2 regions of the Blautia ammoniilytica genome follow, and region 1 is predicted to be linked to the other one. Evidence: riboswitches for the same ligand, from Rfam matches in the RefSeq annotation. Region 1 holds a riboswitch; the other holds the start of a gene.
The links. Region 1 has a riboswitch for tetrahydrofolate ahead of OCV61_RS05775 (folate family ECF transporter S component). Riboswitches for the same ligand answer to the same signal wherever they lie in the genome.
Positions count from the first base shown of each region.

Region 1 (6,903 bases):
AAAAATATTCCGTTCCATCCGGCATCTGTGCAACACCGGAGAAGTCATTTTCCGCAGTACCATTTTCTGTCTCCTGGGAGCCTGCAACAGGTCTTCCTTCTACCAGAGTCTTCGTTTCCGGAGCAGACTCATATTCCTGCTCATACATCTCAATTTCTCCATAAATGTCATAAATATAATTTCCATCTTCATCTGTTCCATAGTTATAGGGATCCAGATTTCCGTTTGCTACATCTTCTTTTAGTTCATCCAACGTTTTTTTGATTTCATCCTTTGTCTGGGTATAATAGCTATCCGATGTATACAGCTTTGCCTCTGAGAAAAAGGCATCTGTAATACGGTCAAGAAGATCCTGTGTAACTTCTGCAGGCGTGACAGAAATTGCGGATATCTTTTCTACATCCGGTATTTCTACGGTGGCATCCGTGTTCACTACAAGTTTTGCACTGTCATCTGTAGTCTGACTTTTATAAGTTTCCGGAGCATTGAGCAGGTCTCGAATAGTTGTTCTTACCGCTGTGTTCTTATCCTTTGTATTTTCAGAAGAATCCTCCTTCACTATATCTACGCCTTCAGCTTCTGTATAAGCATCTTCTGCTTTGCTTCCTTTTGGTTTTACAAGGGAAGATTCCGGGGTCTGGGCACATCCTGTGAGCATTCCTATACAAAGTGTTAATCCTACAATTTTATTTATGTTTTTTCTCATGTTGAATAAATTCTCCTTCCTGTTTATGTCTACAAGTATAGCATCTTTCATTACACCAAATCTTCCGCAAGTTGTAACTGTTCTGTAAATTCCAATTATTTACCATAAAACAGATACGATCGTTCCTTTTCCCAGATGGCTTGTAATTTCCAGCTGAAATCCATGTATATCTGCAATTTTCTGGCATAGCGCAAGACCAAGCCCAACACTTCCCTTTACTCTGGAACGTGATTTATCGACCATATAAAAAGCTTCTGTTACTCTTTTCAGATCCTCCTCTGGAATTCCCTTCCCATAATCCTGAACAGATAAATGATTTTGGGTTGCCTCCAGTACGATTTTTGAATTCTCATCGGAAGCCTTGACTGCATTGTCAATAAAATTTGTCACTGCACTCATCATAAGGTCCGGATCAAATGTTTTTCTAAGCTCCTCTGGATTACAATGTATTTCAAGACAAATTTTTTTCTCCTGAAGCCTGTAAGTAACAAGTTTTTTTACATCTTCCAGAAATTGATTCATCTGAACTTCCACTGGAACAAATTCTGCTTCACCTGTTTCATATAATCCGGTAAGTTCCAGCATTTTCACAGAAAGTCTGGAAAGCCTTCGGCATTCATTTCTAATATAATCAAGTGCTATCTCCTGCCTCTTGGGAGATAGGCGTACCGTTAGAAGTGTATCTGCATATCCTATGATTGCGGTCATTGGGGTCTTTAATTCATGGGCCAAACTTCCAAGCAGCTGTCTCTGTGCCTTGTTTACGGAAGAAAGCTTTTCAATCTGCTCCCTTACTTTACCTGTCATAAGATTAAAGCTTTTCCCAACCTGTGCCAGTTCCGTTTTTCCTTCTGATGGCACTTTTATCTCATAATTTCCATTTGCCACAGAAACAGCCGCTTCTTTTAGCCTTGTGAGCGGTTCCATAATTTTCCGCAAAGTCAAAAACAGGAAAAAGCCAACAAACAGAACCAGAAACAGGGTAAACCCTCCTGCCTGATAAAACAGTGTCTGACTCTGTTTTTGTACACTGGTAATATCTTTGTAGGTGACAATCTGATAGTTCATGTCTGTAGAACTGTATCTGGAAAAATAAAAGAGCAAAAATACGTTGCCATTTGTTTTGCTGATCAGTGGTTTATCACAATAGATGTCATTTTCGAATCCACCATGTTTGTTTTTTGTTAGGTTTCTGATATTTTGCAAATCAAACTCATATTTTGTCCCATTATATTGTTCTTTTCCATCCTGATATAAAACGGCGCTGTCGTGGAATACCTGACGAAAAGCATAAATAATCATTTTTTCCCGGATTTTATCATCAGTGTCCTGTGTTTTACTTTTAATTCGCATTAGCAGGTTTTCAAACTTAGAAATATTTGTTTGAAACCTGCTATTTTCATAACTGTTGATATTCTGTATGCTCTGATTTTTCCACCTGTAAGTTGTATAGAAAAAGATTCCAGATGACAGCAGAAGCACCACGCAGATTACCTGTAAAAAAATTTTTGTAAATAGCTTCATAAATCCACCTCAAGTCGATAACCAATTCTGGGAATGGTTTGGATTTTATCCTGCCAGCTTAGTTTTTTTCTGATGCGTCCAACGTGTGCATCCACAGTTCTTGTTTCTCCGCAGAATTCCTCCTTCCACAGTTCCTGCAAGATCTGGCTTCTGGTAAGTGCTTTATTTGGGTTTTTTACGAACACCATAAGGCAGTTATATTCCATAGGTTTTAAATATATTTCTTCTCCATCTTTCGTAATTATGTGACTTACGGTATCAATTATGACATCGTCTATCTGAATCTGTTTCGGTGCCGTTCCATAACGATCTAATACTTTTTCCAAACGCACCATTACCTCCAGCATTTCAAAAGGTTTTACTATGTAATCCTCGGCTCCGTCTTTTAACCCTTTTACTTTACTTGTAACATCAGCCTTTGCCGTAAGAAATATAACCGGAATACCAAACTTTTTTAATTCCGGCAACAGGGTATAACCATCCTTTCCCGGAAGCATAATATCCACAAGTGCGCACTGAAATTCATGGTCCTGTGCGACTCCTTCACTTGCATCATTTCCATCCAGATAACCTACTGTTTCATAGCCGGCAGCTTCCAGATTCATACAAAGCAGATCATTGATTGCCATTTCATCTTCTATCACCAGTATTCTTGCTTTCATAATAATGTTCCTTTCATTTTACACAAATCCGATTATTTCTTTATTGTGCGTGATTTTTACTATTACAATTATACACTAGTTTCAGTACAGCGAACGTAACCAATTTGTAAAGAAAAAGGAATCAAGAACGCTCCATCTGGAAGTCGTTTTGATTCCTCAAATTCCACTACAATTTTGGTTTCATTTTGTAAATCAATGTTAATATCATCTGCTGCTGGAGCCACCAGGTTTTCTGATGCTGGTTTTATAGTGTACCGTTCCTATTTTTTCTATATAAAATGCGTTTAAACTGATTCAAATACCAGAAATCTTGTTCCTTTAATACTTAAAAATCCAGAAGCTCCTTAAAAGTTTTTGCATTTGTCGCAATACGACCACCCTTTTCTGCCAATGGACGCCAGCGAACCTTTCCAACAGAACAGTTTGGTGAGTATGAAAAAGAGGCTTCTTATTTTGTTAATTGTGTTTATATCTGCTTAATGCACAAATCAGTTTTTCCGACTCCAGTGGTTTGGTAAGATATTCATCCATTCCAGCTTTCAACGCTTTACTTTGATTTCTGCTCCTGCATTTGTCAGAAGGAATTCTGCAATTTCCATATTCAATTCATTGTCTTCGGTCAAAAGAATTCTCATGCCTTCAATTGATACATCATCTTCTTGGCTTTCGACCTGCTTCATATCAGTAGAAATAAGGAAGGGAAGCTGTACCATGAATGTGGTTCCTACATTTTTCTCGCTTTCAAATTTAACCGTACCGCCCATTTTCTCTATTAGTTTTTCGGTAATTGGCATACCAAGACCTGTTCCTCCATAAACAGATCTTGCACCGCCTTTTTCCTGAGTAAATGGTTCAAAAATATGATTCTGAAATTCTTTACTCATTCCAATTCCAGTATCCTTGCAGTGAAATTCAAATAGTATATTCTCCTTATCAGTGTGATATCTAAATGATGCAGAATCATTGGTCTTAAATGAGTGGCTGAAAAGTTTTTCAATGCCAAGTTTGCTTACGAATGCCACGATTTCTTGTCTGTTTTCTTAATTGCAAAAACTTATATTTTTATATATTTTTTTCTTGCTTTTTCCAATAATCTGCTATATACTGCCCCATGTAAAGTAATGCAGAGTAAATTCATGAGCGTAAAGTGCCTTCCGGATGGAGAGTTGCCGGAGGACGAAAAGAGAAATCTTGCGGTTCGTGGATTGCTTCTCGCTGCAACAGAAGATAAATATGAATCCATAAATTATCTCCTATTGTGAGCGAAAAAAGAAAAGGAGGTAATTTTTTTATGGAGAAAACAAAGAACATGTTTCTCACCTCAGCCAAAGAGCTGAAAACCACTTCTACCCTGGCAGTCTGTGCAATGCTTGCTGCCCTGGCACTGATTTTAAATTCAGTTGCTTCTATCAATATCGGTCCCTATGTAAAAATTGGATTTTCCGGTATTCCAAACCAGATTGCTGATTATTTGTTTGGACCCATTACCGGATGTCTGTTTGCCGGTGTGCTGGATATTGTGAAATTCTTTATCCGCCCTGATGGTCCATTTTTCTTTGGGTTCACCTTTAACGCAATGCTCGCGGCATTTATTTATGGATGTTTTTACTACAAACATAAGCTCACCTTCCGCCGCGTGCTGATTGCAAAACTGGTTGTCATTCTGATTGTAAATGTTCTGTTAAATACCTTATGGCTGGACATGCTCTACGGAAAAGGCTTCCTTGCAATCCTCCCAATGCGTACTGTAAAGAACTTGATTATGTGGCCAATTGATTCCTTTATCTTCTTTACCATCACAAGATTGATTGAGCAGACAGGAATTTTTACTATTTTTAGAAAACCGGCTGCCAACTGATTACATATATTTGAAAATATAAGATCTTAGTGATATCAAATAAAAAACGCGAATATTCCAGTACTTAATAAGCCACTGATATTCGCGTTTCTTATTATCCTAACCACTTGAAAGATGGATAGTATCTTACAACAGCTTTCCCCACAATCTGGTCAAATCGCACGAATTTGTTTTTCCATGAACGTGAATCCTTCGAATCATTCCGGTTATCACCAAGCATGAAATAACAGTTTTCCGGAACTGTATATGGGCCATAACTTCCGATCATTTTCTCGGGAATGAAAGAGTCATCCGATGGAGTGGGGGAACCATCAATGTAAACTTTCCCATCCTTAATTTCCACTACCTCTCCCGGCAGTCCGATCACTCTTTTGATAAAAAGACGGCTTTCATCATCCGGGTATTTGAATATTACAATATCAAATCGCTCCGGGTTCTTGAACTTTTCAGAAATTTCATAACCGAACAGATCAAGATTAATTCCATACGCAAGCCGAAAGCCGAAAAGGCGGTCTTTCACCATAAGTGTTTTTTCCATGGAGGGTGAAGGGATTTTTGCGTTAATCAAAACAACATTATTGATAACCAGGGTAATCGCCACTACTATTACAAGCAATTTCACATAGCCTAACAGTTCACGCCAGATTTTCATGCTCTCCCCCTCACCGTTCTTCATCATTCATATATCTGAACAATCTTTTGTCATATTTTGCTTCCCGATACCATCCAATTCCGATCATGACCACTCCTAATACAATGGTAACTGTTCTGGCCATTGTATCAGCTGAAAACAAGCAGGTAATTACAATTCCAGTTCCTGCACCTGTAAAAAAGTCAATAACAGACTTTTCCCGTTTCAATGATCCAAGAACTCTTTCTTTATCCATGGTTTTTACCATTTTGGCATCTTCCTTTATTAAGACATCGAGAGAAATATCAAAACGGTTGCTGATGTCTATGAGGATCTGCAGATCCGGATAGCTCTTTTCATTTTCCCAATTAGACACAGTCTGTCTGGTAACATGAAATATTTTTCCAAATTCCTCCTGGGTCAGACCCTTTTCATTTCGTATTTTTAATATCTGCGTTCCAATGTTCATATTGCTCTGCTCCTGTTCTTCCAATCGGTTTTGCTTTCTCGCTTTGATTATATAAAAATTTCTGCCAAATGAAAAGCAATTTACCTTTTACAGCGAAAAAACAGGTATGCAAAGCTTCTTTGACATGGGATTTTTGAAAACAGATTCACGTTTCTCTACTTAATCTGAATCCTTATTTTATCCCCGACAGGTGTCCAGCCGGATTCTGCAGTGATTTCACCTGTAGCTCCATCATAATATGCGCTTTCTTCGGTTCCGTAATCTTCATCCGTTTTATCTGCTGCGTCGGTATTTTCTTTCTGGTCTGTATCGTCTTGAAGCCTTACTTCTGTGGGAGCATCTGCCCCTCCGATAATTTGAGTTTCAACCTGATCCTCTGCATCTGACGGATTTTCTCCCTCCAAAGTATCCTCTGGAACTTCTTCTACCTCTTCTGTAGTCTCACCAATTTCTACAAAATCGTCATCACCCCAGACAGTGTCTGCAGCAGCCATGTAAGGTTCTCTGGTATAAAGCTGTAATTCCAGATAATCGCTGTCAATATCCGGGAGCAAAAGAACCGGACCGTCAGAATCCAGCTGATACATGCCCCAGAAACTGGTTTTAAAACTCCATTGAGTTTTACCATCTGCTGCCGAATTACTGCGCAGTTCATACTGTACCTGATTTCCTTTACTGTCTGTCCCCATAAGCATCATCTCATTACCATTATACAGCTTTTCCTCAAGTTCTTCCGGAATTTCTGCCTTAATTATACTTTGCAGTTTATTCATGGAAAAGTCTGTTAATTTTACGGTTCCTTCTTCTGTTTTAACAGAAACATCTTCCAGCTTTTTATGAACTGTCTGTTTCATAAGCTCCTCATGGGGAATAGAAAAATCAAACTCAAACTCTGCGAAATAATCTTCGCCAAGATTTTCATTTTGATAGGCACCGAGTACCAAATGTACTTCTGGATTTTCTCCCAAATCACCATCAAGGGAAAACCGGGATTCCAGAACAGCATCATAGACATTTTCATCCAGTCCAGTATTTAGCAAATCTTCGTCCGAA
Region 1 is NZ_JAOQJL010000008.1:115,609-122,511, forward strand. It holds gene OCV61_RS05755 (DUF6034 family protein) at 1-706, opposite strand, end outside; gene OCV61_RS05760 (sensor histidine kinase) at 806-2,059, opposite strand; gene OCV61_RS05765 (response regulator transcription factor) at 2,227-2,892, opposite strand; gene OCV61_RS05770 (ATP-binding protein) at 3,432-3,815, opposite strand; THF riboswitch at 4,015-4,112, shown strand; gene OCV61_RS05775 (folate family ECF transporter S component) at 4,184-4,750, shown strand; gene lepB (signal peptidase I) at 4,845-5,402, opposite strand; gene OCV61_RS05785 (helix-turn-helix transcriptional regulator) at 5,413-5,850, opposite strand; gene OCV61_RS05790 (DUF4179 domain-containing protein) at 6,006-6,903, opposite strand, start outside.

Region 2 (6,903 bases), on a different contig from region 1:
ATCAGGCGATATCCAGTGACCGTCAGATCTGTTTTCAGTATTGTGAGTGGACATTATCCAAGCAATTAAGCCTGAAGCGTAATGGGGAAAGATACAGGATCAGTCCCTGGAAGATGATCTGGAAAGATGAGAATTATTATCTGATCGGACTTGATGAGAAGAGCGGGATCGTGAAGCATTATCGGGTTGATAAGATGCTGAAGATATCGCTGGAGGCAGAAGCGCGCAACGGTAGAGAATTTTTTGAAAGCTTTGATGAGGCCAGATTTGCAGCAGGTACATTCGGTATGTTTGGTGGCCGGGAAGAGGCAGTGGGGCTGAAGTTTGAGAATCGTCTGGTAGGGGTGGTGATTGACCATTTCGGGCAGTCCACGATGATCATTGGTAAAGATGAGAATCATTTTTCCATAAAGGTTCGTGTGAATGTAAGCGGGCAGTTTTTTGGCTGGCTGGCAGGTCTTGGGGCAGGTGTGGAGATCATATCCCCTGAGAATGTACGTTGTGAGTACAGAGACTATCTGAAGAAGGCACTGGCTCATTATGAAGGATAACAGGATGACAGTAAAATCGCGATTATTAGAAATTTTAGAACAGCATAAAGGGGAAGTTTTGTCTGGTGAACATCTGGCTCAGGAACTGAACTGTACAAGGGCAGCGATTTGGAAAGGCGTTAAGTCCCTGCGGGAAGAAGGACACAGGATCCAGGCTGGACCTAATAAGGGATATATGTTAGAAGCAGACAGCAACCGGCTGTCTGTAGAGGGACTGAAGCTTTATCTGGATCATCCAGATGTGATGGTACGATTGTACGACAGCGTCCCATCCACTAATCAGGCAGCCAAGCTGGCAGCAGTCAGTGGAGATGCTGGTCATGGTTCGCTGGTAGCTGCCCTGGAGCAGACAGAGGGCAGAGGCAGACGAGGCAGGAGTTTTTGCTCACCCAGGGAAGCTGGGTTATATTTCAGTGTTGTACTTCATCCGGGTGAGTCTTTGCAGGAGAGCCTTTTGATCACTACTGCGGCAGCAGTTGCTGTTTACAAGGCTGTTCTTGAAGTATGCGGCATATCTCTTGGAATTAAATGGGTCAATGATCTGTTCAAAGACGGAAAAAAGGTTTGCGGTATACTTACAGAGGCAATGACAGATTTTGAAAGTGGGAATATTGAGTCTGCTATTGTGGGGATTGGTCTGAATCTGTTTCCCGGAGAAGAAATTCCAGAGGAACTGGAAAATATTGCCGGAGCGTTGTATGATACAGAGGAAGAGGCTGGCAGAGCAGACAGGAACAGGCTGATGGCACAGATCGTAAATCATCTGCTGAAGGAAACTGAGGATCTATCCCTTTCGCAAGTGTATATACAGCAGAATTTTATTTTGGGAAGGGAAATACAGATTCAGGATTCTGGAAATCTTCGGAAAGCTACTGCGATGGCCATATGCCCGGATGGCAGACTTCTAGTGAAGGAGGCTGACGGGAGTGAGAGCAAGCTGTCTTACGGAGAAGTATCAGTAGTCCTGCCGGAAGGATAGATAGCCAGACAAAAGTGGAGGATACAGTAGATGACAGAGACACAGAGACTATATTATGAAGACGTATATATCAGGGAATTTCAGGCGCAGGTGTTGGCGTGTCAGGCTGCAGGGAAAGGATATGCGATTCTGCTTGACAGAAGTGCTTTTTACCCAGAGGGAGGCGGACAGCCCAGTGATCAGGGAGTTCTTGATTCAGTGAAGGTGACAGAAGTCCATGAGAAGGATGGAGAACTGCTTCACTATACAGATGCACCATTGGAACCAGGAACGCAGGTCACAGGAAGGATCAACTGGCAGCGCAGATTTGATCTGATGCAGCAGCATTCCGGAGAGCATATGGTTAGCGGTCTGGTACATCAGGCATATGGATATGACAATGTAGGCTTTCATATGGGCAGTGATGTGATTACTGTAGATTTTAACGGTATACTTACAGAGGCTCAGATTCATGAGATAGAACAGCAGGTAAATCAAAAAATCTGGGAGAATGCTGCAGTTGAGATTTTCTATCCGGACAAAGATGCACTGGAAACACTGGATTACAGAAGCAAGAAGGAGCTTAACGGACAGGTAAGGATCGTGCGTTTCCCTGGTGTGGATACTTGTGCATGCTGTGGCACACATGTGGCATATACTGGAGAGATTGGCATGGTGAAGCTGCTTTCTGTAGAGAAGTTTCGGGAAGGAGTGCGTATGGAGATGATCTGCGGCAGTCGTGTACTGGATTATCTGAATAAGGTGGATGACCAGAATCATCAGATTTCCATGCGTTTGTCTGCCAAAAGTGACCGGACTGCGCAGGCAGTAGAACGGCTGCAGGAAGAGAATTTTTCTCTGAAAGGCCGTGTGCAGTCTCTGGAAGAGGGGATGTTTGCTGCAGAGGCAAATAAATGGGCAGGTAAAGGCAATGTACTTCTGTTCCAGCAGAATATGGAGGCTGATAGTCTGAGAAAGCTGACAGATGCAGTGATGCAGACCTGTGGAGGACGATGTGCAGTCTTTTCATCCAATGCAGATGGCAGCTGCAAATATGCTATGGGAGAAAAGGCCGGGGATCTGCGCCAGTTGACAAGGAATATGAATAATGCCCTGAATGGCAGAGGCGGCGGTAAGCCATTCTTTGTACAAGGCTCTGTCCAGGCAGGAGAGGATCAGATCCGTGAGTTTTTCAGGGAACTGTAAGGAGAGGACAGATGTTTGGAGAATGTCATGCACATCTGATTATGGATGGCCTGAATTACCGCAGGGCAGTGGATCTGCATGCGGATGGGGTAAAGGATAAAGTTATACAGAGCCGATTTCGGCTGTATCAGGAACTGGGGATTCTGTTTGTCCGTGATGGTGGAGATGCAGGGATGGTATCCAAAAGGGCGAAGGAATTGTCAGGAGAATACGGGATTGATTATAGGACACCGGTATTTGCTATTCATAGGAATGGCCACTATGGTGGGATTGTGGGCTGCGGATTTGATACATTAAGAGAATATCATCAGAAGGTGATGGATGCCAAGGCTCTGGGAGCGGACTTTATTAAGATTATGACTACCGGGATTCTGGATTTTAACGATCATGGGAAGATTACCGGCCAGCCGCTGGATAAAGAAGAAGTAAAAGAAATGGTTCATATCGCCCATGAAGAGGGATTTGCAGTGATGAGCCATACAAATGGAGATTACGGAGTTCAAGCAGCCATTGAGGCCGGGGCAGACAGCGTGGAGCATGGGAATTATATAAGCGAAGAAACGATTTCCATGCTGGCGGATAGTAGTACTGTGTGGGTGCCTACTCTTGTTACTGTGCGCAATCTTATGGGCAGCGGCAGATATGACAGCCAGATCCTTGCCAGGATTGCAGCACAGGGAGAAGAGAACCTGCGCCTGGCCTATCGGGCAGGCGTGAAAGTGGCACTGGGAAGTGATGGCGGTGCTTATATGGTTCCGCATGGATGGGGACTTATGGACGAATACCATGCATTTCTGGATATCCTTGGAACTTTGGCGAAGGTAGCGGAGATAGATGACTGGCTTACAAAGGGAGAGAAAGAGATCCGTGAGAGATTTAAAAGGGACGCCTGATATCAGGCGTCCTGGATTTTTATAGAAGTATAAATGTTGGATTCTCTGGAAAGAGCAGGGTCAAAGGTAATGTTGATGCCAGCACCTAAAGCGAGGCCGGATGTGGAAGTGTTTTGAGCATTTTCAGTCAGGCAGGTGACTACCGCACCGTCTCCGGTCTGGATGGTAACAGTATTGGCAGTTGTACCAAGGATTGTGCCGGATACAGTAAAGTTCATCTGATGCTGGCTCATGTTATCCGGGTTGTCTCCGGATACAGAACTGACTGAGATCCCTTCCATGGATTCGCCAGAGAAATCTTCTCCTGTGTAATAAACAGAAACCCCTGAGCCAGGAGCGATTCCACCTGGGAAATAACAGGGCAGCTGGGACAGATCCAGATTTACGCTGGTACTGGAGGTATTTGGCAGTACCTGAAGTACATTATTGGAAATACTCTGGATCACACCACGGAACTGTTTGGGAACAGTGGATGGATCCGGTTCTGTCTGATCATCAGATGGTTCTGGGGTAGGGGTGGGATCCGGAAGCTGGATAGGATCTATGTCAGAGATACTGACTACTTTTACATGGCTGGCATCAAGTACATTGGAAGCATCATCCCCGGATTTTCCGAATTTTCCCTTGAAATGTACATATACCCAGTTACCGGCAGCAATGCCATTCTGGTAATATTGCTGGGTACCTGTGATAGGATACGTAGCTGTCTTTCCGTTTTTGGCTTTTATGGTAATGGTATTAGGGGTAAGGCTGACGATGGCACAGTGCGCAGTCCGATCTTTCAGTTCTTCTGTTTTGTGGAATTCATCTACTACCTTTAAGGCTTTTACTGTACTGGTATCGCTGTCTGTATCAGAAAGCTGTCCCTCATAGATCACGCTGATCTCATCGCCGGAAATCATACCGTCAGAGCATTCCAGAGTGGCCTGAGATACATCAAAGGTATAAGTCTGTTCTTCTGTTTTTAATGTCAGCTGACTGCCTGTAAAATCCTGAAGCATTCCAGTGACTTCGTCCATATAAATCCGAGGTTTGTCAGAAACATTTTCAGAAGCTGTATCAGGATCCTGATGATAGATATATTTTTCAACCAAATCTCCGGCAGTGCAGCCTGCAGCAGTAACAGTACAGCATATGCAAAGACAGAGACAAATTAATTTTTTCATGGAAACCCTCCAATGAAGCAGTGGACCATTGCTGTGAACATGAAATCCTTATAAAAAATAATAAATCCGTTAATATTATAACAAAAACATATTGAAATTTCCAGATATTGTGATATAATCCGATTAAATAAATAATAGCGAAGTAGGAATTTATGCGTTAAGTGTTCATTGGCTGGGGAGTCGCCGTGAAACGAAAAGCATGCGAAAGGCTGCTTACGATATATTTTCCGCACCCGTTGCTACATGTGAGAACATCTCATAATGTGGAGGGATTATTATTTATGGTAACTACTCTATTATCAAAAACATTATGGAGGTGTTTTTATTATGCAGAAAAAGCAAACATGGAACGTAAAAACATTGGTATTTATGGCACTTCTTGTTGCCATGCATCTGGTACTTACCAGAGTTCTGGTAATTGACCTGGGAGCATATCGCATTTCAGTAGGAAGTGTATGTACGATTCTGGCAGGATTATGGCTTGGACCAGTAGCAGGCGGTGTATGTGGATTTGCTTCCGATATTATCGGATGTTTTATGAAAGGATATGCTGTGAACCCATTTATTACTGTTGCTGCAATTCTCTGGGGCGTGCTTCCAGCGCTGGTAAGACCTCTTATTGCAAACAAAAAGAAAACCGGTAAGACTGTAGGGATCTGTGTGTCCATTGTTGTGACTGCGATTCTCAGTTCTCTTGTACTTACAACTGCCGGATTGGTAATCATGTTAGGATATAACTTCTATGCGATCATGCCGGGAAGACTGATCCAGTTTGCAATTATGATACCGATTTACTGTGTACTTACCTGCCTGTTGTATTTCAGTCCGCTGACAGCTATGGTTGCAGGCGATGTGGCTCAAGCAGTAATGAAAAAGAAAACCGTTTAATAATACAGCTACACAAAAATGCCGAAATTATTCGGCTGCTGAACTATAACGATTCCCCAAAATAAGATGCCGATACAGGATCCTTTCCACAGTATAAACTGTTGGATCGATCAGGTATCGGCTTTTTGTATGCGCTAAAACGACTTTGTTTATTTGGATGTGACTGGCTGGACACGGAACCAATAAGTATATATATATTGAAAACCAAGGGATGTATACAATGCTCTGGCAGGATCATTATCTTTTACAACCTGAAGATAAGCATTCTTGGCTCCGCGTTGCTGTCCTTCGGCAAGAAGACCGGTACAGATCTGTCTGGCATACCCCCTATGGCGAAATTCTTCTTTCACATGAATGGCGTAGATGCCAATGTAATCCCGGTCCAGAATGCCAAGTCCGGTAGCGATGATCTTTCCGTTGTCCCAGATGGAGGCACAGATCGTATCCTTTACAATAGAGTGATACATGGAAGGAACAACTGCACGGTGGATAGGATTTGCAGTTCCTTTCAAGTCAAAAAGACTTTCAATCCAGACATCCGGAATATCGTCTGTAAAATTTACTTGGCTATAAGGATAACTTAAGTCTGCTGTGGAAGAAAGGTCTGTTACCATAACGTCTGTGGTATGCTGAATCTCATATCCGCGATTTTCAAGAACATAATCAAAATCAGGGGAAACCAGGGGACTGATCTTAAAAATCGCCGGGCTGCCAAGACGGCTGTACTCATTTTCACAGAAAGAGACTTTTTCCCTCCAGGATAACGTAGAAGTGCCGAATTGTTCCACACTGTTGGTTCGGTGTGTATAAAAATAGGAAAAACGGAGGATCCATCCGTCATAAAGTTCCATTTTGTGGGAAGGCCATGCATTTAAAGACATGTCTTCGATTTTTTTTATGCTAGTGTTCATAAATATATCATTCCAATCTTTTTTTTAATCCCTGTGTTTTTGCGCTGCTGTGTCATACAGCGTATCACATAATTTTGATGCAATCAGGTGATGACCGGTACTGGTCAGATGTATGCCGTCTGTAGTGAGCTGGTCAATACCGTATCGCAGGGCCGCCTGGTTCAGTTCATCCTGCAGGAGAATGTAAGTAAGCCGTCGTGTGTGCGCTATTTCCTGGATCATGGAAGACATTTGACGGACATAGGGAATCCACAGACGGTAATGGGCAGGCCATGGAAAAACAAATGGCTCCATAAGAATGATCTGCCGGTGGGGTGAATACAGCTGCTC
Region 2 is NZ_JAOQJL010000048.1:18,309-25,211, forward strand. It holds gene OCV61_RS16825 (helix-turn-helix transcriptional regulator) at 1-551, shown strand, start outside; gene OCV61_RS16830 (biotin--[acetyl-CoA-carboxylase] ligase) at 541-1,530, shown strand; gene OCV61_RS16835 (alanyl-tRNA editing protein) at 1,561-2,715, shown strand; gene OCV61_RS16840 (amidohydrolase family protein) at 2,727-3,608, shown strand; gene OCV61_RS16845 (hypothetical protein) at 3,611-4,774, opposite strand; THF riboswitch at 4,911-5,015, shown strand; gene OCV61_RS16850 (folate family ECF transporter S component) at 5,102-5,662, shown strand; gene OCV61_RS16855 (GNAT family N-acetyltransferase) at 5,812-6,573, opposite strand; gene OCV61_RS16860 (SGNH/GDSL hydrolase family protein) at 6,598-6,903, opposite strand, start outside.
Region 2: another riboswitch for tetrahydrofolate. It lies ahead of OCV61_RS16850 (folate family ECF transporter S component); the one in region 1 lies ahead of OCV61_RS05775 (folate family ECF transporter S component).